3 regions of the Enterocloster citroniae genome follow, and region 3 is predicted to be linked to each of the others. Evidence: riboswitches for the same ligand, from Rfam matches in the RefSeq annotation. Region 3 holds a riboswitch; each other region holds the start of a gene.
What was found. Region 3 has a riboswitch for glycine ahead of ABID13_RS04015 (alanine/glycine:cation symporter family protein). Riboswitches for the same ligand answer to the same signal wherever they lie in the genome.

Region 1: linked by a shared signal. The riboswitch ahead of ABID13_RS14055 (AbgT family transporter) and the one ahead of ABID13_RS04015 (alanine/glycine:cation symporter family protein) in region 3 are both predicted to bind glycine.
Region 2: linked by a shared signal. The riboswitch ahead of gcvT (glycine cleavage system aminomethyltransferase GcvT) and the one ahead of ABID13_RS04015 (alanine/glycine:cation symporter family protein) in region 3 are both predicted to bind glycine.

Annotation. Positions count from the first base shown of each region.
Region 1 covers NZ_JBEPLZ010000009.1:90,603-98,050, forward strand. Annotated here, with positions in the region: gene ABID13_RS14045 (M28 family peptidase) at 1-1,506, opposite strand, end outside; gene ABID13_RS14050 (SDR family NAD(P)-dependent oxidoreductase) at 1,564-2,352, opposite strand; gene ABID13_RS14055 (AbgT family transporter) at 2,460-4,064, opposite strand; glycine riboswitch at 4,255-4,338, opposite strand; gene ABID13_RS14060 (BtpA/SgcQ family protein) at 4,757-5,545, opposite strand; gene ABID13_RS14065 (IF-2B domain-containing protein) at 5,570-6,544, opposite strand; gene ABID13_RS14070 (amidohydrolase family protein) at 6,630-7,358, opposite strand; gene ABID13_RS14075 (PTS system mannose/fructose/sorbose family transporter subunit IID) at 7,375-7,448, opposite strand, start outside.
Region 2 covers NZ_JBEPLZ010000030.1:5,114-12,561, reverse strand. Annotated here, with positions in the region: gene ABID13_RS25065 (YcxB family protein) at 26-679, opposite strand; tRNA gene ABID13_RS25060 (tRNA-Arg) at 805-878, opposite strand; gene ABID13_RS25055 (DUF3881 family protein) at 957-1,835, opposite strand; glycine riboswitch at 2,243-2,355, shown strand; gene gcvT (glycine cleavage system aminomethyltransferase GcvT) at 2,526-3,632, shown strand; gene gcvH (glycine cleavage system protein GcvH) at 3,658-4,038, shown strand; gene gcvPA (aminomethyl-transferring glycine dehydrogenase subunit GcvPA) at 4,076-5,437, shown strand; gene gcvPB (aminomethyl-transferring glycine dehydrogenase subunit GcvPB) at 5,434-6,885, shown strand; gene lplA (lipoate--protein ligase) at 6,997-7,448, shown strand, end outside.
Region 3 covers NZ_JBEPLZ010000002.1:425,166-432,613, reverse strand. Annotated here, with positions in the region: gene ABID13_RS04040 (hypothetical protein) at 1-746, opposite strand, end outside; gene ABID13_RS04035 (DUF4489 domain-containing protein) at 771-1,352, opposite strand; gene ABID13_RS04030 (DUF4489 domain-containing protein) at 1,382-1,921, opposite strand; gene ABID13_RS04025 (cyclic nucleotide-binding domain-containing protein) at 2,145-2,807, opposite strand; gene ABID13_RS04020 (DMT family transporter) at 2,910-3,824, shown strand; glycine riboswitch at 3,957-4,054, shown strand; gene ABID13_RS04015 (alanine/glycine:cation symporter family protein) at 4,201-5,643, shown strand; gene ABID13_RS04010 (M56 family metallopeptidase) at 5,615-7,448, opposite strand, start outside.

The DNA.
Region 1 (7,448 bases), on a different contig from region 3:
GTTCAGATCCATGCAGAGATCGTTCAGCATGCCTGCCTTTTGAGTATCAGATTCATTCAGCTGTTCCAGGGTGTTCAGGCGGGTAATTTCCCTGTCCAGGGTCAAGAATTTATCTTTTAACCCCCCAACCAGTTTCATCACCTCCGTCAGATCAAAGGCGCCTGACGCAACACTCTGGTAATGTTCCAAATTCCCCATCATCTCATCCGCCAGTTCCGCATAGGAAAATGGATATACATTGGCCATAACCACTCGGGCGATCGCTAATGCAAATATCTGGGCATCCCTGCGCAGTTCCTCCTCCCCCAGATGTTCAAATACATCCTGGGTGGTGTGCCAGTACCAGGGAAGTCCGGGCATAAAGGTTCCCTCCCCCTGTCCATCCACCGGCTGCAGGGACAGGCATTCAAACAGGGTCGGTACGCCGTGAGCCCAGAAGGACTGGTCTCCATTCCGCTGAATACGCATGTATTCCGGATCCTGACCGGTCCTTTCCCTGACCACCTGACGCCCCAGGGCATAGCACTGTTTGTTGCACTCTATATGGGAAAAGTTGTTGGATCCTTTGGTTCCTACCGTGTCTATATCAAAGTTAGCCACTGCATGATCATGCAGATCCTCCCAATAGGTATCCCCATACCAATTGCTGCCGCTGTAGCGCCCATTGCTGTGGCCGCTCCACCATACGAACCGGATATTTACGTTCATCTTGTCCTTGTACTTGCTGAACACCCGGGCCAGTTCCAGGACCACGGCATTAGAACCGCCATTGTCCGCGCCCCCTTTATGCCAGGAGTCCACATGTCCTCCAAACATGACAAACCGGTCCGTGGGTTTGTCCGCCTTCAGCTCTGCCACACACACAGGCACGGTGCGAAATTTAGTAGACACCTCGGTTACCATCTTTACACAGGTCTCTCCCCGGTCCAGACTGTCTAAAAGCCGTTTGCCGTCTGATGCATTTACCGTCACCACAGGTATCTTGGAGAGCATGCCCACTGTGGAGGGAACCGGCTGGCCCCAGATGGGGCTGATGGACATATTGTACGGGTAGTCTCCGCTGGTAATGCAGATGATCCCGGCAGCTCCACGGTTCTCCAGCGCCTTGCAGGGAACCGCCGAAGCCAGACCATTCATCACGGCGATCCTGCCCGTGATATCCTCCTGTCCGTTGGCAGGCTTTTTACCGCCCACGTAAACCGCTTTCCCCTCCAGGCCTGCTTCCCCTGTGGAAGCGCCATAGCTGTGGGTAATGCAGGAAGATAGTTCAGTCCCGTCCTGAAGGGTCAGGCTGCCAAAAACAGGCAGGCTGATGTAATTCTCCACATAATGGATGTCCACATCCAGCCCCAGTTCCCCCATCACACTGCGAAAATACTCAGCCGCCCGTTTTTCTCCCGGGCTACCCGATTCCCTGTCCTGGCTTGTGATGTATTCGGCGTGCTCCATCAGTTTTTTGCCGTCCACCTCCTCCATCAGCTTGATTTCTAACTCTTTATTTATCATCTTATTACACTCCCTCTCTTGTCTGATCCGATATTCCCAGGTACAAAACCTGGAATCTCAGTCTGCAAATGGTACCCGTCCGCAGGATTCTCCTCCGTCTATGATAAAGTCACTTCCAGTAATCCAATCCCCACATTCGCTTGCCAGGAAGCAGACCATTCTGGAAATATCCCTGGGCGCACCAGGACGCCGCAAAAGAATACGCGGGATAATATTGGCCCGCACAGCATCCTTGCTTGGATCGCCCTCCCAGCGTCCAACCTCCACGTATCCCACCGAAACCGAGTTGACATTGATATGCGCAGGCGCAAGCTCCAGAGCCATAGCCCTGGTCAGGCCCAGTATCCCCGCCTTGCTGGCACAATAATTGCTGAAATTCACACGGCCTGAATGAGCCGCACCTGAAGTAATATTTATGACCCGGCCAGGCGTACCCGCGTCAACCAAACGCCGGCATACCTCTCTTGACATATACATGGTTCCCTTTAAGTTAATATCAATTGTATTGTTCACCTGATCATCACTCATCTCTACCAGAGGGGCTACATCATAAAAATATCCCGCATTATTGACCAGTATCTGAACCGGCCTGCCATAAAACTCCATGGCCTCCTCTGCCATGCGGCTGCAGTCCTCCGAATGGGAGATATCTCCCTGAAGGACGCAAACCCTGCGCCCCATTTCCCTTATCTGATCAGCCAGTTCCTCGCACCGCGCCCTGGACCCTCTGCAGGTCAGGACCATATCAGCCCCCAGACCTGCCAGATCCAGACTGAGAGCTCCGCCGATCCCTCCTCCGGCGCCTGTTACCATTGCTATTTGATTGGATAAATCCATGGAAATCATATACCTTCTCCTTTCATGACTGCCTTATTTTTCCTACGCAGGCCCTCATAAGCCGGAAGGCCTGCTATAATGATGATACATACGCCAATGATCATATCCCGCTTTCCTTAATTCAGGAAAATACCGGCTCCCGGTCCAAGAGGCAGCTTCAGGAAATAGAATACCAGGACCAAAAGGAAAAATGCGATCAGATACGCGAACGCATAAGGCATCTGCATCGAAATCAATGTACCAAGTCCAACCTTGTCCTTCTGGCTCACTTTATAGGATTCCAGGAGCCCCAATGCGATGGGGACATTAAGTTCAACAGGAGACAGGATATTAAAGCATGAGTCACCAATACGGTACAGGACCTGTGTCATGGCCGGACTTATGTTCAGCATGGCCAGCATGGGAACCAGGAAAGGTGCCAGCATAACCCACTTTCCGCTATTGCTTGTGATAAAGAGGTTACAGAAGCAGGACAATAGGATGATCAGGATAAAGAGACCAATATTCCCCATATTCAGACTGATCAAAAGTTCTGCTCCTTTGGCAGCCAGAACAGTAGCAATACCGCTACGTGAGAACAGATCCACAAAAATACAGGCAGTCAGACAGACAACCATAAATGAAGCCGCCATATCCAGACATTTTTCCATCATCAGAGGAACATCCTTCCATGCCTTTATCTTACCGATCCCAATACCATAAGCCGAGCCTATAATCATAAAGAAAAAGAACAGCAGCGGTATAATCATGTTCAAGAACGGTGAATTAGGTATCAAAGTTCCATCCGGGCTGCGCATAAAAGAGTTCTTTGGAATACAGGCAATTACAAGAAGAGCTATATAGATCACAGTAGCCCATCCTGCAAATTTAAGCCCCCGCGCTTCCTGGCTGGTCACCTTCATCTTTTCCAGTTCGCTGGCGTCCTTTTTCAGAACAAGTTCCGGATGCTGGCGGTTCAGGTGAGGAACTGTTACGTATTTAGTGACTACCACACAGACAGCAGTGATAATAAAGGTTGCCGCTGCCACGAAATAATAGTTAATAGCCGCATGGGTAGGCGCAAGCGCACCGGTGGCATCCACAATATGGTTAGCCTCAACAATCTGAGCAGATATTCCAGCCAGAGTTGTATCTGTAGCCGCAATCATCAAACAGGCCGTGTAACCGCCATTGGCTGCCGCATACCCCATGATGATTCCAATCCACGGATGCAGTCCCAGAGATTTAAACACAGCGGCTGCTATAACCATGGTAAACACCACCCCGGCGCCAAATCCTATGCTGGAATTGACACCCACAAAAGACACAGCGATGAAAACGATCATGATGGGAGCGCCAATTACCGCCTTACGCATCAGAGCATCAAAAAGGCCCAGCTTTTCTGCATATCCCACAGCCACTGTCATAAAAATCAGCATGCCCAATGGATAGTAATTTACGAAGATACTAATAAAGTTTGTGAGATAATGGGCCAAGGTCTCGAAAGTCATCAGGTTCGTGACCTGGGCAGTGGTTACCTGAATGGCCCCATCCACCACGGTTTCGTAAGAAGCTGACCAATTCATGCCGTGCAAAACAGCACTGAGTACCACCGTAATCAGAGCCAGGCTTGCAAACAGCCAAAATGGATGCGGCAAGAGATTCCCCACCTTTTCAATGGCGCCCATGGATCGCTCTAGCCAGCTTTTCTTAACTACTTTTTCATCATCTTCCTTTTTCATTAACATTCCCCTTTCTTTTGTATGGAAGCGTCAAATCCAACACTCCATTTTTTATTAAAAACCTTAGATTTTAAGGTTTTATTCACTTTTTGCAAAAAAAATGCATGAACAAATAAACATGTCCATGCGCTCTGTCTTTTTGACCTGAAAGATTTGGCTTCGTCGGTGCATCATTGCTTTCCAGAGTATCGTCCAGTATTCGGTCCTTTTGCCTGAGAGTTCTCCGCTTCCCCTTCGGCGCCGCGTCCTGCACGGTCTCTCCCGAATCTATCATCCGATAATATGTAGTTGTCCGTAAATATTTGACTCTTCGTCCACTCTTGCTGAACCTATATTAGCACAATTAACGATTTCAGTCAATAGATAAAGTTCTTGAATTTTGGCAGTTTTAACTATGTAATTTTCAATTAATCAGAGGTATTATAAGCAGATTTTCTTAAAAAATGTTTTTTTTAATAAATTTCGCACTATTATATTGTGAAATTATACAATACCCCCCCCCCCCCCCTCCCTCCATCCAAAGTTTTATCTCAATTATAAATGCACAAATCTGAAAATTAAACAAATTAAGACATCATACTCTTTTGTTATACGCTGTTTATGCTTAAAAAACAACAATAACCATAAAAGATGATGTCTTATAAAAAAGCAAATCAAATTCAGACTTATTTACAACTGTTCAGAGTCCCATCCTATGACTTCCGCTTTGCCTCACTTATAAAGACCTTGGCCCGTTCCGGGTCAATTGGATTCTTCATATCCCCGTTCTTGATCCAGGTGGCAACGGACACGCCGTCAAAATATTGCATCAGCTCATGGATGTTGTCTCCGGTGGCTCCTCCGCCAAGAAAAATGGGCGTGTCCTTTACCCTCTCCCTGGCTTCCTTGACCATACGGATGCTCTCATCCACAGACTTACCGGACATAAACAGGCCGTCTGCAAACGCCTCATGGACACACTCCCATGCAGCATCCCCCACCGGCTTTCTGCCCAGGGGGATTCCGTGCACCTCGTGCACATCCGCATAGACGGGCACCTTGGATCCGGTGCGTTTTCTAAGGTTTGCGATGTCCACACACTGGGCCTGAAGGATACCGGCGCTGGTAACGCTTGCTCCTGTAAACAGGTGCTCCACCCTTACAAAGTCCGCTCCCACCGCATCGGCCACGGAAAGGCCGGCCACTCCGTCCCAGTTCATAAGGATCCCCATGAGCAGTTCAGGAAAACGTCTCCTGATCTCATAGGAGATCCTGGTCATGTAGGCGATCGCCTCGGGACTGGATTCCTGTTTAATGGGCATGTCGTTCATATTCTGTACAATGATTCCGTCAAAATGGTTCTCCGCCACCATTTCCGTCTCCCGCAGGGCCATATCCACGATCTCCCGGATCCCCATCCCCGCGTGCCGGTAACTGCCGGGCAGCGGCTCCGGCTGGATCATGGACAATACGATCTTTGAACCGCGTCCTAAACAATTCATCTGCGTTCTCTCCTTTTCCTCATCCTATACTCCCCTTAAATTCCGGCTGTACTCCATGCTGATCCCATACATCTGACCAGAGGGTATCACACCCTTTTCAGTCACAAACCCCCGGATGAACTCCGGTTCCACACCCACCAGCTCGGGGGTGATAAAATCAACGGACCCCCTGTCCAGGTCCTCTCCCCAGTTCGCTGTCAGCTTTTCCTTCAGGTCATCATATACCAGCTTCTTCCTGCCGCCAAACACCGGCCTTATATCAAGCTTGATCAGAGGTGTAAGGAAATACAGCGGTACCCCGTAATGCCTGCATATCAGGCCCACTATATCAGAGCCTGTGGTATTAAAGCCCGTGCCGTCCGGATAAAATGTCTCCGCGCCCATGAAGGCGCCATGGCAGTCCTTAAGATAATACATCATGGACGCCTCCGGGATAAACTTGATCTTATGCCCGGACTCCAGGCACGCCTTTACAAAAGGCCTTCCCCCGTCAATGATCCGGCTCTCCGCAATATAGACCGTATACTGCTTTCCATTCTCCTTTAATCCCCGGAGGAATTTCTCAACCGTGCTGGAATAATCGTATACAAATATGGTCTCCATGGTCTCCGCCAGTCTGACCCCATAAGCCACACACTGCTTCACTGCCTCAGCAGCCGTCCTGGCATAGCTGTTCTTTGTCTCCAGTATCAGGGGCGCCGCTTCCTTCAAGTCCATCCCTGCATAAGATCTGATATTATGAGTCATAAGCAGGATCGCATTGCTGACCGCCTGGCTGGCCTCCCCTCTTGTGGCGATAAAAAAATCCGCCACCGCCAGGATCTCATCAATCACCTGGTCCGCGGGCCTTTGTTCATCCTCTCCCCTTCGGACCACGGCTTCGATCATATCCCCGACCATGGCGATATGATTGCTCGCCCCCAGGACCCTTTGCTCCACAATTGAATCAAATACTTCCCTCATAGGGCCGGGCAGTATATTCCTTACGTTGTTTTCCATTTTAATAAATCTCCCCTTGTGCGGCGCGGATACAGGATCCGCCCCGCATTTTGTTATCTCAATTGCCTCAGCAGTTTCCGTTGACTCAGTCAAGCCCCAGTATCCTGGCGCCGTTTTTTCCAAACAGATACTCCCTGTATGTTTCATCCAGATGGAACATATCAAACACATCCAAAGAGCATCTGGTCAACCGTTCCGGATAGGATGAGCCAAACACCAGCTTCTCCTTTGGAAGGCTGGTCACTGCTTTCTTCAGAATCTGGACCTCATACTGGTTGGAGGTCTCAAGATAAATATTAGGGATCTCCTTTCCCAGGTCCACGCAGCCATATCCATAATCGAAACATCCCATGTGAAGGAACAGGAACACAAGGTCCGGATGCCTTCTCACATGTCCCAGCCACTGCTGCGGCATGGAGCGGGAGCCGATTCCGGTAAATACCTTGACCGGAACCCTGCGTTCCTCAGCCACTGCAAGCACATCCTCAATCCCGCTGCATGCATCGGGATAATAGCCGTGCTCCACGGAATTAAATTCCAACATCACCATGCCGGGAAGCTTTAGGGCTTTCCTGGCTGTTTCGGCGCAGTTATCCTCCTTTGGGTTGATGACCGCGCAGCCGGCCAGACGGTCCGGATAAGCGGACACCAGCTTTGATATATACCGGTTCCCCGCTTCCACAGGCCAGCCATCCAGGGCAGAAACCACGCGGAAGTCAATCCCGTTCTTCTCCATATCCAAAAGGAGTTTTTTCTCCTCTTCTTCCTGTCCTGCAGGATTCCTCTTAATATGCGAATGGATATCAACGATCATCCTTCTACCTCCAGTCTTATCCCAAAATACCGCAGTAAGTTCCCACAATACCCACGATCATGGTAACCAGGATCAGTTTAACTGCGGATA
Region 2 (7,448 bases), on a different contig from region 3:
GTTCCCCCCCTTAAACTGCTGATGTTTACTTCATTAGCGACATATCTTTTCCTGTCTTTTGCATAATGAATTCTTTAAAATTCAGGGAATCACCGACTGTAAAGCAGTGTTTGGCAAAATACATCCCTTGATCTTTTGCAAAGAATATGTAATAGGCCTGCGGGTCCTCTGCCAGCTTATCTACAGCCGGATATTTCCAGACCAGTGATTCTTTACTGGGATAATATGTAAAATCATTCTCAAAAAAATCGATTTGGCTGCGAACCAGCTCCGTCTTTCTCAATTTCCGGAAAATCCTTCCAATAATCAAACCGGTGTTCAGCAACACCTTGCGGCGAAGGCGCGCAGACAAGGCAAGAAACCATACTGCTACCATCAGAAAGAGAATGGCTCCCAACTCGCCAGGCATGAGAATAGAGCTTATCACAACGATACCCCACCAGACCAGAAACACCCAGTTTCCGATGGAACGCCGTTGCTTCTGGTAATACAGCATATCAGATATACGCATAAATTGCTCTTTTTGTTTTGAATTATCCTCATTGATAACGATTCTAAAAATCGGTTCCATATCCACGCGTACCTCCAACAGTTTATCCGTAATTTCTTCCGTAATTCCGATAAGCCGTGTTATCTGCGGAGTTAATATGATTACAGCATCCCATGCGACTGGATTCAAGCGCTTTCTCCGTTATAATTTGCTAATCAAAAACAACTCTTTTTGTTGTGAATTCGGCTTCTCTATAGATATAGGAACAGCCCGAAAGCCTTGATTCTGTCAGACTTTCGAGCTGTAAGTTCTAATGTTCCTGAGCGGATTCGAACCGCTGGCCTTCCGCTTAGGAGGCGGACGCTCTATCCTGCTGAGCTACAGAAACACATCAATTTGTATCATTGATATCTGCGAACCGTATCACACGGTCCGCATTATATAATAACCTATCTTGGGAAAAAAATCAAGCCTCAAATTGCACAGTTCCCTGCATCCATACCTGACCTTTGAATCGGCGGCCTACTTTTGGCTCTCCCAGGAGGTCCTGGCGGTTGATGACAACATGGAAGATCATGTCATTGCAGTCCAGGGTCAGGTCATAAACCTCTTCCTTGGTAATCCGGTTGGCACTCAGCTCAATTCCGGTGATCTCCCCTATTACGGAGTATTGGTCGCATTCAATGCCGCAGGGCATAAAGCAGGTCTCAATAATGGAATACACATCCTCATGGGCGATCCGCCTGGAAACCATGGAGTAAAGGTCAATGTCCTCAATGGTCAGTGTTTCAATAGCATCCTCGTCCCCGCGTTTGGCTGCTTCCAGCAGATTGCTCCTCTTTCTGGCAGCCATTCTGGAATCCTCGGCCTGTTTTTCTGTCTTTTGTATGGGAAGGAGGATCCTGCCCTGCACGCACAGGCCCGAAAGGGCGGCGCCTAAGGGTTTTACAGGCTTATGGCCGGCTTTGCGGAGCCGGTATTCCATGGAGTTTTCTATATAAAAGATAAGAGAGATGCCCACTCTGTATTCATCCAGCAGTCCGGCAAATGTTTCCCGCTCCGTGTGACGCTGGATGGAGCATTCCGCATCCGAACTTATATCCGTGCTTTTCACATAGGGGAAATAATATTCGCGGTTAAATGTTCCCTTTGGACTCATCTCACCAGCCATGGCAACACCCATGCCGGGAGCGGTCTCTACCCGCAGTTCACAGAACGTACTGCCTTCCCGTTCGGACAACTGTCCGTTCTCCCTGGCTTCTTTTGCAAGACGCCGCAGCAGTTTTTCCATATCCTGTTTCTTCTGGTACATGCTAAACCCAATGGTCCGCATAAACTTATGCATGTGGTCACCTTCTTTCCTAATCTATTATCATAAGCCGTATTTTTTATCAGACAACAATGAGGCAAAAGGAACACCTTCGCCTCATCATCTTTGCCCATTATATACTACTTTATATCAGATTACCAGTATTTTTTCTTTGGACAGGCTAATTTATTCGTTAATTGTAAAGATTACTTCAGAGAACGTTCATATAAGACGATCCGGTTCCCGGCGCCGGAGCAGGAAAAGACCTGTTCCCTGTCCAGTATAGCTTCATACTTCCAAGTATTCCCAATCTTATCAGGCTGAATTATCGTTAAATTATAAACAACCTTTATCTATTGACTGAAAACATCACCTGTGTTAGTATGAACTTAGCAAGGGCGGGGCGGTGAGCCATACGTTTGCGGACAACTGCATATCATCGGATGATGGATTCGGGAGAGACTGTCCGGGGGCTGGAGTGATGATCCGGCAGTGACTTAGGGCAGCGCCGAAGGGGAAGCGGAGAACTCTCAGGCAAAAGGACCGGATACCGGACGATACTCTGGAAAGCGATGAGCACCGACGAAGCCAAATCTTTCAGGTCCAAAGACAGAGCGCATGAACATGTTTATTTGTTCATGCGCTTTTTTAACAGTCTTTCAGCGCGGATTTAAATGTCTGCGCATTTTGGGACACTGGACAGCATATGAAGGAGGGTAATGATTTATGGGCACAGAAGTAACTGGCGGCACTGAATTAAGGACACCGCTCTATGACACACATGTAAAGTACAAGGGGAAGATTGTGCCGTTTGCAGGCTATCTGCTGCCGGTGCAGTATGACACAGGTGTGATAGCGGAGCACATGGCAGTGCGCACCAAGTGCGGCCTGTTTGATGTTTCACACATGGGGGAGATCATCTGCAGAGGCAGTGATGCACAAAAGAACCTGAACATGATCCTGACCAATGACTATACGGTCATGGCCGATGGCCAGGCCCGCTACAGCCCCATGTGCAATGAAGATGGCGGTGTGGTGGATGACCTGATCGTGTACAAGGTAAGGGACAACTGCTATTTTATAGTGGTAAATGCAGCAAATAAGGATAAGGATTTCCAGTGGATGAAGGCCCACCAGTTTGGGGACGCGGAATTTGAGGACATTTCAGACAGAGTGGCGCAGCTGGCGCTGCAGGGACCGAAGGCCATGGAGATCCTCAGGAAACTGGCAAAGGAGGAGGATATACCGGAGAAATATTATACTTGTCTCTTTGACCGTATGATCGGGAATATCAAATGCATTATCTCCAAGACCGGTTACACGGGTGAGGACGGGGTGGAGATCTATCTGGCCCCGGAGGACGCGCCGGCCATGTGGGAGATGCTCATGGAGGCAGGACAGGAGGAGGGGCTGATCCCATGCGGGTTAGGGGCCAGGGACACCCTGCGACTGGAGGCATCCATGCCTTTGTACGGACACGAGATGGACGATACCATTTCACCCAAGGAGGCTGGGCTGGGAATATTTGTAAAAATGGATAAAGAGGATTTTATCGGAAAGCAGGCGCTGGTGGATAAAGGCCCCCTGACCAGGAGACGGATCGGCTTAAAGGTGACGGGACGGGGAATCATCAGGGAACATCAGGCGGTTTATGCGGACGGCAGGCAGATTGGGATCACCACCTCCGGCACTCATTGTCCTTATCTGGGATATCCGGTGGCAATGGCTTTAGTGGATGTTGGATATAAGGAACCGGGCACTGTGCTGGAGGTTGAGGTAAGAGGACGGCGGGTGGCCGCAGAAGTGGTGAAGCTGCCTTTCTATAAACGTTGAGTATCATATAACAGGAGGTATTGAGATGAATGTTCTGGAGGAATTAAAGTATTCAAAGTCACATGAGTGGGTCAAGATGGTGGATGAGAACACCGCTTTGGTAGGATTATCGGATTATGCCCAGGATGCCCTGGGAGACCTGGTGTTTGTAAACCTGCCGGAAGCAGGGGACGAGGTGACGGCAGGGGAGGCATTTGCAGATGTGGAATCCGTGAAGGCTGTTTCTGATGTGTATTCACCGGTGACAGGCACGGTGGAAGAGGTGAATGAGGCGCTTTTGGACGCGCCGGAGTCCATCAATGAGTCTCCCTATGATGCGTGGCTGGTGAAGATCGGAAGTGTCACGGATACGGAAGAGCTGATGAGCGCTGCTGAGTATGAAGCATATGTAAAGACTCTGGAATAAAAGCATCTTTATTCCATTAGAAATGGGGTGTAATATCATGGGTACTTATGTGCCGAATACGAAGCAGGAACAGCAGGAAATGCTTCATGAGATAGGATTTAACAGTTTTGAGGAAATGTTTTCCCATATACCCGGTGAGGTGATGTTAAAGGACGGCGTTCAGATCCCCTCCGGCCTCAATGAGCAGGCGGTAATGTCCAGGATGGAGGAGATGGCGGAAAAGAATGTGGTGTTCCGGCATATTTTCAGGGGAGCGGGGGCCTACAACCATTACATACCCGCTATTGTCTCCAGCGTGATCTCCAAGGAGGAGTTTGTAACAGCATACACGCCTTACCAGGCGGAGATCAGCCAGGGGATCCTGCAATCCATATTTGAATATCAGACCATGATCTGTGAGCTGACAGGAATGGATGCTTCCAATGCATCGGTGTATGATGGCGCCACTGCGGCGGGGGAGGCTGTGGCCATGTGCAGGGACAGGAAGAGGAGCACTGCGTATGTTTCCGCCGCAGCCAGTCCGGGAACGATCGAAGTGATCAAGACATATTGTTTTGGCAGCAATACCAGAGTGGTCATTGTACCGGAAAAGGACGGGGTCACGGACACACAGGCCCTGGAGGATATGATAAAGGCAGATCCCCAGGCAGCCTGCTTCTACGTGCAGCAGCCAAACTATTACGGCAACCTGGAGGACGGGGAAGGTCTGGGGCGTATTGCCCATGAAGCCGGAGCCAAATATATCATGTCCTGTAATCCCATGGCTTTGGCAGTGATGAAGACGCCGGCTGAATATGGCGCTGACATTGCAGTGGGGGACGGGCAGCCCCTTGGAATGCCCCTTGCGTTCGGCGGTCCCTATCTTGGATTCATGGCGGCCACAGCCGCCATGACAAGGAAGCTGCCCGGACGCATTGTGGGGGAGACAACGGACAGCCGGGGTGAGAGGGCGTTTGTCCTTACGCTCCAGGCCAGGGAACAGCATATCCGCAGGGAAAAGGCCAGTTCCAATGTGTGCTCCAACCAGGCGTGGTGTGCCCTGACCGCATCGGTGTATATGACGGCCATGGGGGCAGACGGCATGGAAAAGGCTGCCATGCAGTGTATGTCCAAAGCGCATTATTTCAGGGATGTGCTGAAGCTTGCAGGATTAGAGCCCAGGTATGACCGTGAGTTTTTCCATGAGTTTGTAACAGTAAGCCCGGAGGGCGCATGCAGTGGCAGCGCCCATATCCTGGGCGCCCTTGAAAAACAGGGAATCCTGGGCGGCCTGCCCCTGTCCGACAGGGAGATACTCTGGTGTGCCACGGAGATGAACACAAAAGAGGAGATGGATGAAGCTGCATCCATTGTCCGGAATGTGCTGGAATGCGGACATAAGGAGGTGTGCGGCTCATGAAACTTGTATTTGAAAAAGGATCCCAGGGACGAAGGCTGGACCTGATCGGTGAATGGGATGTGCCCATGGTATCATTTGAACGGGACCATTTAAGAAAGTCAAAACCGCGCCTGCCCCATATGTCGGAAAATGAGATCAGCCGCCATTACACGGAGCTGGCAAAGCGCTCCCACGGTGTCAATGACGGGTTCTACCCCCTTGGCTCCTGTACTATGAAGTACAATCCCAAGGTAAATGAACAGGCCGCTGCATTAAAAGGCTTTCAGCGCGTCCACCCCCTGCAGCCCCAGGATACGGTCCAGGGCTCCATGGAGGTGCTGTATCTGGCTGAGAAATACCTCTGTGAGATCACCGGCATGGATGCCATGACCTTCCAGCCCGCGGCCGGCGCTCATGGGGAGTTTACCGGACTGCTTCTGATCAAGGCTTACCATGTGCACAGGAATGATACAAAGCGGACAAAGATCATTGTGCCGGATTCCGCTCACGGAACCAATCCTGCCAGCGCTTCCATGTGCGGCTATGACGTGGTCAGCATTCCGTCCAGGGAGGATGGATGCGTGGACCTGGAGCAGCTGAGGACAGCCGTAGGTGAAGATACGGCAGGCCTTATGCTTACCAATCCCAATACAGTGGGGCTGTTTGACAAGAATATACTGGATATAACAAGAATCGTCCATGAGGCGGGGGGACTCTGCTATTATGACGGAGCAAACCTGAATGCGGTCATGGGGATCGTGCGTCCCGGCGACATGGGATTTGATGTGGTGCACCTGAACCTGCACAAGACATTTTCCACACCCCATGGCGGCGGCGGTCCGGGCAGCGGGCCTGTGGGCTGCAAATCATTCCTGGAGCCGTATCTGCCCGGTGTGAGAGCAGTGAGATGTGAGGATAAGGGACAGGGCAGGTACGTGTTCCAACGGGGCGGGGAATCCATCGGGGATGTTAAAATGTTCTACGGCAATTTCCTGGTGGTGGTTAAGGCCCTGGCATATATCATAACCCTTGGCAGGGAAGGAATCCCTGAGGCGTCCTCCAACGCGGTCCTGAATGCCAATTACATGAAGGTAAAGCTTTCCGATGTGTATGACATGGCATATGATGAGACATGTATGCATGAGTTTGTAATGAGCCTGGAGAACATGAAACATGAGAATGGCGTTACGGCCATGGATATTGCCAAGGCATTGCTGGATTACGGCATCCATCCGCCCACCATGTACTTCCCTCTGATCGTCCATGAGGCCCTGATGGTGGAGCCAACGGAGACAGAGTCAAGGGAGACATTGGATGAGGCCATTGAGGTATTCCACAGGATCTACCAGGATGCCCTGAGCGCGCCGGAGGAACTTCACGGCGCGCCTCACACCACGCCCATTGGAAGACCGGATGAAGTGACGGCTGCCCGCAAGCCGGTGCTGCGCTACACCTGGGAAAGTGAATGAACATAGGGTGAACTGTCTGCCCGGACAGCGGGATACGTTGTCCGGGCAGGTTTTTCATTCCATAGGAACGTGCTCCTATAACAGGATTCTTTTTATATGAAAGGTGACGGTATGATTGACAGGATCATGTGGATCGACACAGAGAATACATATCCCTACAGGAATCTGGCCATGGAGGAATATATGACTATCCATGTGCCGGAGGGGACCTGCATCCTTTTCCTGTGGCAGAACCGCCATACGGTGGTAATCGGCAGGAACCAGAATTGCTGGAGCGAATGCAAGGTGAATTTCCTGGAGGAGGAAGGGGGATATCTGGTCCGGCGCCTGTCCGGCGGCGGAGCGGTGTTCCACGACCTGGGGAACTTGAACTTTACATTTATTGTAAAGAAAAAAGACTATGACGTATCAAAGCAGCTGGATGTGATCCTGGAGGCGGTCAGAAGCCTGGGGCTGAAGGCGGAGAAAACAGGGCGCAACGACATTACCGTGGACGGGCGCAAATTCTCAGGCAATGCATTCTATCATTCCGGTGACTGCTGTTACCATCACGGAACCGTGCT
Region 3 (7,448 bases):
TAAATGGTGGCTCTTATTTCCTGAAGAAGGGAATCCAATCCCAGCTCATTACAGTCATTGATCAAGCCCAGTGTAATGAACTTCTCAAAAACAGACTTTAACCCAACCCTGTCATTTTTCTCCATCAGGCTGGCTGCTTCGTTTATAAGCAACAGCACTTCGCTGTTGGTATCTGTTTTCTTTGTATAGCTGCCGTACAGCCTTTTCAATTCCTGCACGATCTGGCCATTCAGTCCCCCAGATACATTCAATTCCAGGACGCTGGATGCTTTTTCAGGTTCTTCCTGTTTTGTCTGGTTAATGATCTCACCGCCGTTTTCAAAAACAATCTCACAGTGGGCCATACCTGCATCCCCTTCCATATGATGCTTTAACACCTCATAAAACTCCATGGCAAAGGATTCGCTTCCCGACTCAAATGAACAGACCATCCCACTGCAGAGTTCCAGATATACATGATCCTTTCCGCCTGTTTGCGTATCCGTTTTTTTCCCGGATCTAAGATGAATGCCCATGTATATGCCCAGGACCGCCAGCATGACAGCCTTGTTCACGATCCCCGGTCCGGACAGCGCGATCATAAGAAGGATAAGTACCATACTGATTGGAAATGTTCTTCTAGGACTATCACCCACCCATATGCGGACAACTCCCGGAAGCCGTACCGCATGGCCTTCCCAGCTTATAACATTTTTCTCAATCGACATACGGGAAACGTTATATTCTTTTATTTTTTGTGCCTCCATAGGGAGTTCCTCCTATCAGATAGATTAATTATTTTCCATGATGGTAGCAATCAGGACCGGGTTTGCAATCAGCCCTGTTCCGCCGGATCTTATACCTGCCACCTCCACCTGCACACTGTAGCTGCAGCATGGACTTTTCATTGAATCACGGTCACATGCCGACAATGTGAATGAATCGGATCCTGTGTTGGCCACTGCCCTGGTATACAGTACGCCGGAGCTGACGGGAACAGGAAACGGCTGGCATTTCTCCTGCTTAAACATTTGAAACCTTAAATGAAAACCGGATACATTGGCTGTTATATTGCATGAAAAATTTAAAAGCACCAGAAAATCCTTACAGCCGGATGTATCCAGATTCAGGGAAGCCACATGATACGTGGCTTCCCCCGCCATGCCTTCGGGCAAAACCAGTCCCCCAAATGAGGAGCTCTTTAACAGTAACCTTTTGCTGTTCTCATGTCCATTGCCGGAACACACACTGCCATTGACATCACGCCCTGGGCGTGACTCAACACGGTTCTTCATGGGATAATTCGATTGGGGTCTGCACCTGCCTGTTCCAAAGCACCCAAACCCACAGCGTCTGAAATTACTGTTATACATAGCCGCTCCTCATTGTTCATGGAATCAATTTATTTACAGCCGCACCCGTTGTCAACTACAATTGCAGAGAGAGTTGCATTGTTGATGGAAGTAACACCAACAGTTGCCACGCCTGCAACAGTTGCAACCACGCTGTAGTTACAGCATTCTTCCTCACAGATATCACAGTCGCAAACAAAGAACGTAAAGGCATTGCTCTCAGTAACAGCTACCAGACGTGAGAACGTCCATACGGGACCTACCGGAATAGGAACCAGCTGGTTCTTGCACTGTTTGAAGATCTGCAGGTTAAGGGTCAGTACGCCTGCAGTGGTTACGATATTGCTTGCAAACTCAAATTTGATGCATGGTTTGCGGAATCCTCTTGTATCCACGTTCACAGAAGCCACTGTAAAGTTGGTTCCTGCTATGGTAGCCAGAGGAAGGGTAACAGCACCAGGACAGCCGCACTTTAACAGGGTCCTGTTAGGAGGAAGATATTGGGGCCTGTCGCACTCGCAGCAGCATTTGCACTCATAACAGGACTCTCTATTTTCACTCTCACAATTATTATAATTTGTATCGCTCATAATGAACCTCCACTAAATTAGCATTACTATATTTTCTAATACCGATTTGGTATAGTATAATATATTAAATTCGGACAAAAGTGTGACTGGCTTGACTTTTTTCTTTTTCTTTCCCCCATCCGCCTTAAGGCATGTTCAAAAAATTGATCGGCCGCCTGTTTTTCTCCAACAAAAAAGACAGGATCCTGCTTTTTCCTGCCTTTATCCTGTCTTTTCGTTTCATTTATAAAAATTCCGTTGCCTTTTCAGCCAATGACTCCCTGTCCAGGATCCTGTATCCGTTTTCCCGCTTTTCCAGCACCCCTTCTTCACAAAGACGGTTCAAAAGACGGAACATATGGCGGTAACTCATCCCCACGGAACAGGCTGTATCGGTAAGGATATCGCTGAAGATCCCATTGTGGGAAGTTTGAAGGATGTACGCACAGAGACGCTCTTCCCCCGAATACAGGGAAGCGGACACAAAGTTTTGTGAACTGCGTATCAACTTCAGTGCAAGTTCACTCCCAAGCCTGTTTAGGAACCGGACATTGGATTTAAGGTAAAGGGCATTGCGCTGAAAAGGTATGGCAATGCATTCAAAATCCGTCACAGCCACAATGCTGGTGGTGGCAATATAGGTATCTGTCATCAGTTCCAGATCTCCCATCAGACCTTCGCAAATATAATAACAAAGCACAAGGTTTTTGCCGTTCCTGGCAGTGGAGCAGACCTTTGCGCTGCCCGATACCACCACAAACAGGTATGTGATGGGCATTCCCTCCTGCAAAATAGTTTCCCCTGCGTGAAACTTAAGGCATACGCAGGAATCCAGCGGAATGGCCTGTAATCCATATTCGGCCAGTTTCACACAATGTTGGTCCGATAAAGGCTTTCTTTGCATCATTTTCCCCTTTCATTATACATGATACAGGTTTTGACTAGTATGACATATGTCCTATGCAGCTGTCAATATCTCACAGTACAATATAGGCAGGGAGGTGGGAAAATGTATCACGCATTGTCTTTTTTAACCGGGGTGGTCATTGCCGTAATGGTATTTATCAACGGAGGTCTATCAGAATACTACGGGATTTTTGTGGCTGCTGTTATCATCCATATAGTGGGGGTGGTATTTGCATTTGTGCTGTGCGCCGCACAGGGAAAACGGATTCCGCCCAGGCAGCATCAGCCCCTGTGGATCTATCTGGGCGGCGCAATCGGCGTCCTGACCACTGTTTTTAATAATTTTGCCTTCGGAAAGATCAGCATGACCAGCATTGTTGCACTGGGACTGTTAGGCCAGACCGCAGCGTCCCTGGCCACTGACTGCCTGGGTCTGTTTGGCATGGAGCAGCATCCCTTTAAGAGGGAATCCTTTATCGGCCTTGGCTTTTCTCTATTTGGCATCTTTATCATGATGGACCGTACCGTGGGTTCCGCTGCCTGCGCCGCTCTTTTTTCCCTGGCGGCAGGTGTTTCAGTGGTACTTTCACGTACCGTAAATGCATGCCTGGCCCGGCATACAGGCGATCTTCAGGGTTCCCTTGTAAACCACCTGGTGGGCCTTCCCATTACGATCGTGGTCGCCGCCCTGGTCATCATGCGGGATCCTGCAGCATTTGCCGATCTCTCCTGTCCGTCTGTTTTTTCAACTCAGGCATGGATATACTGCGGAGGGATCCTGGGTGTTTCCACGGTGTTGCTCTGCAATATCACGGTTCCCAGGGTATCTGCCTTCCGTCTTACGCTTCTGACCTTTGTAGGACAGCTTTTTACAGGAATCCTTCTGGATCTGTGTTCAAAAAATACCTACCCCGGCACCTCCTTTGTGGGGGGCATTGTGGTTGCGGTCGGCATGGTGTTCAATCTGGTTTACGAACATGTGTCCGCGGTCAGAAAACCAAACGGAAAATCCTATTGACAACCGGCCTATCATATGATACTTTTGATACCGTCAACAAAAAACAACAGATGATGTTCGTAGGAAAAAGCAATGGCTTGCCGAAGGAGTAACACTCTCAGGCTTCCGCACCGGCGGAAAAAGACTATGGACGGATGTAACTCTGGAGAAACCCGCTTCAGTGCGGGGGCCGAAGGTGCAAAGTGCGCAGAGCGCACCAATCTCTCAGGCAAAAGGACAGAGAAAGATTTGAATGATACAGTACGCATTCAGGACCTCCATGGGTCCCTATTCCCTGATTCCGTTACGTGAGATTGATTCCAGAAGACTGGAAGCAGTCTCATTTTTTTGCTGTTTTTAATGTTGAACAATCAATGCAGAAAAGAGGAATTAAAACATGTGGCAGACAATCAATCAGGTACTTGAACAAATCGATGATCTGGTATGGGGCGTTCCCCTTATGGTCCTCATATTGGCCGGGGGCATCCTGCTTACAGCAAGGCTTGGCCTTCTTCAGATCCGCAGGCTCCCACTGGCGCTTCAATGGATGGTTAAAAATGAAGAAAACGGCGAAGGGGAGGTGACCTCCTTCGGAGCCCTCTGTACCGCCCTCTCAGCCACCATTGGAACAGGCAATATTGTGGGCGTGGCCACTGCCATTGCCGCCGGCGGGCCGGGCGCCCTGTTCTGGATGGAGTTGGCGGCATTTCTTGGAATGGCCACCAAATACGCGGAAGGGCTGCTAGCGGTCAAGTACCGGGTGGTGGATGACAGCAGCCATGTGCTGGGCGGGCCGTTTTATTATATTGAACGTGGAATGGGCGCAAACTGGAAGTGGCTGGCCAGGATCTTTGCATTTTTTGGCGTCTGTGTGGGTCTGTTTGGAATCGGGACATTTTCCCAGGTCAATGGAATCTCCTCAGCAGTGAATCATTTTTTTGATCCCAATCAGTCCTGGACCGTGACCATTCCAGGGATCGGAACCTATTCCTGGACCGTGGTCATCGCGTCCCTGATCCTCAGCGTGTGCGTGGCGTTGGTCCTCATTGGGGGAATCAAGCGCATTGCAAATGTATCCCAGGTGATCGTTCCTTTTATGGCCGTGGTCTATATCCTTCTCTCAGTTGCCCTTTTGCTGTGCAACCTGTCCGCTATCCCTCAGGCAGCTGTGACCATTGTAACAGGCGCATTTAACCCATCTGCCGTCACGGGCGGTATTGTGGGCACCATGATCATTTCCATGCAAAAAGGGATTGCCAGAGGCATTTTCTCCAATGAAGCCGGACTTGGCTCTGCTCCCATTGCCGCTGCAGCTGCCCAGACAAAGGAGCCGGTGCGCCAGGGCCTGGTTTCCATGACAGGCACTTTTATTGATACCATTGTGATCTGCACCATGACAGGCCTATCCATCGTGCTCACCGGTGCATGGCAGGTGGAGGGTCTGACCGGAGTGGCCATCACAAACTATGCATTTAACAGCGGCCTTCCTCTTCCGGCCATTGTCTCCTCATTCCTGTTAATGCTCTGCCTGGTGTTCTTTGCCTTTACCACCATCCTCGGCTGGGATTATTATTCCGAGCGGTGCCTGGAATACCTCACCGGCGGCAACATGAAGGTGGTCAAGGCATACCGCTGGCTGTATATCTTTGCTGTTTTCATCGGGCCATACATGACAGTAAAGGCCGTGTGGACCATTGCTGATATATTCAACGGCCTTATGGCCCTGCCCAATATGATCGCGCTGTTTGCACTGAGCGGTGTGGTAACGGATGAGACCAAACGTTTCTTTCAAAAGGACCGTGTATCCCGCCTCACTTCTTTGTCCAGGCATTCTCTGTAAAGTGAACGGTCCGCGCGATCTTAAGCAGATCCGATTCATGATACAGATCCCCGTTCAGTGAGATGGCATACATCTCATCACTGTCCGATTCTGCAAAAAATATATACCACATGCGGGAAGTCCTGTCCTCCTCTGGTATGGGGCCGTGCTCAGCCTCTGCATCTGTGAGGGATGCAGATGTGTACATATCATGGCTTACAAGTATGAGCAGGGCAGGGACCTCGCAGTCAATGACGGATACCGGTTCGCTGATAAACATGGAATGGTTCCACGGATACCCGATCTCCATCAGTTCCCCCTGTTCAAATCTCCGGTAAAGCCAGTCTCCCGTAAACCGCTGTACCGCTCCGGCTGATCTCCATTCCTGAGGGACTGCAGAGGTATCCACATATCTGTTCAAATCCTCCAGCCGTCTTTGGGCGGCCTGATCTGAGGTAAGGAACAGATTTCCTCCGCTGCTGTTTCCCAGGGCTTCCATATAATCTCCATCTGAAAGTTCACCGGGCAGGCGGTAGGTCAGGTAATCAGACATCTTCCTGTGAGTGGCAAAAAAAACCTCTATCTCCCCTCTGTCCGCCAGCTTTATTCCATACTTTTTAACAGCTTCCGGAGTCTGGTACAGATTCAGCCATTCCCCTGTGGTCAGACGCTGCAGGCTGATGTAATCCAGATCGCCTGACCTGTTCTCATAGGATACCTGGATCTCATACGGTTCATCCAAATGGACAAACGGATAATGTTCCACCCGGTTAAGGGAATTTTCATCCTCGTCTCCATCCACCCTGTCCGGTTCCGGAAAGTTCTTCGTCCGTTCTGCAAGTGACGCGGCATCCGTCACACCGGCCAGCCTAAGGACGTCATCCATTGAAATCCGATCCGTCCCATCTTCCGTTCCCTTTAACGTCCCATCCAACGCCCCCTCTGGCGTTCGCTCCGCCCGTTCCGCCTTTTCTTTTGGACTGCTCTCCCCATCCTCTCTTTTATCCAAGGCTGATTCCGGAATCTCCGTAAGCTCCTCCGGTATCCAGATTCCTTCCCCTCCAAAGGGCTGTATCATGGTGACAGCCGCCCTGCTCTTGTCCGGAAATGTATAAACCACCACCTTACTTTTGCTCTCCGCCGCCGTCCCCATGTCCTCCGCCGCCGTCCCCGTGTCCTCCGCCGCCGTGTCCAAGTTCTCCACTACCGTACCCTTTCCGCCGTGGAGATTCAGCAGATACTCCATTGCCAGGTCGGGATATCTCAGATCCCCCAACACCGGGTCCGAGGCGGCATGTTTATTCAGGATTTCTGCCATTCCGTCTTTCCGGTAATCCATAGGGGTTCCTGCGATTCCCCGTCCATACGCCTCATAAAACTCCCGGGCAGATAGAATACTGTCATATTCCTTCAATGTCTCCTGCTCCACATACCAGATCCCATCTTCCTGTTTCCAGGTAAGGTGCTCTTTCCAAACCCACCGGTGGGGATCTGACGTCATGGCATAATAGGTAATCTCCGACCGGCTGCCTTCTGTCTCTGTTTCGTACAACTGATCCATGGGCCATGGACTGGACCAGCCAAAACCGATCGCCGGATCCCCCGGCTGTGACTGGACCTGGTCCATTTTATAAAACCCGTCAGGATCTTGCGGATCAAACATGTCCTTAAGGGTGTTCCCCTCCCTGCCGCAAAAAGCATTGGCCCACGCCTCGGTGCGTGCAGTGATGTCAGACTGGGATTGTTTTCCCGTATAGGTGCAGACCACCAGAACCGTCAGGATCAGGACCAGGATGCAGGCCATCACCCTGGTGGTCACCGGGTGT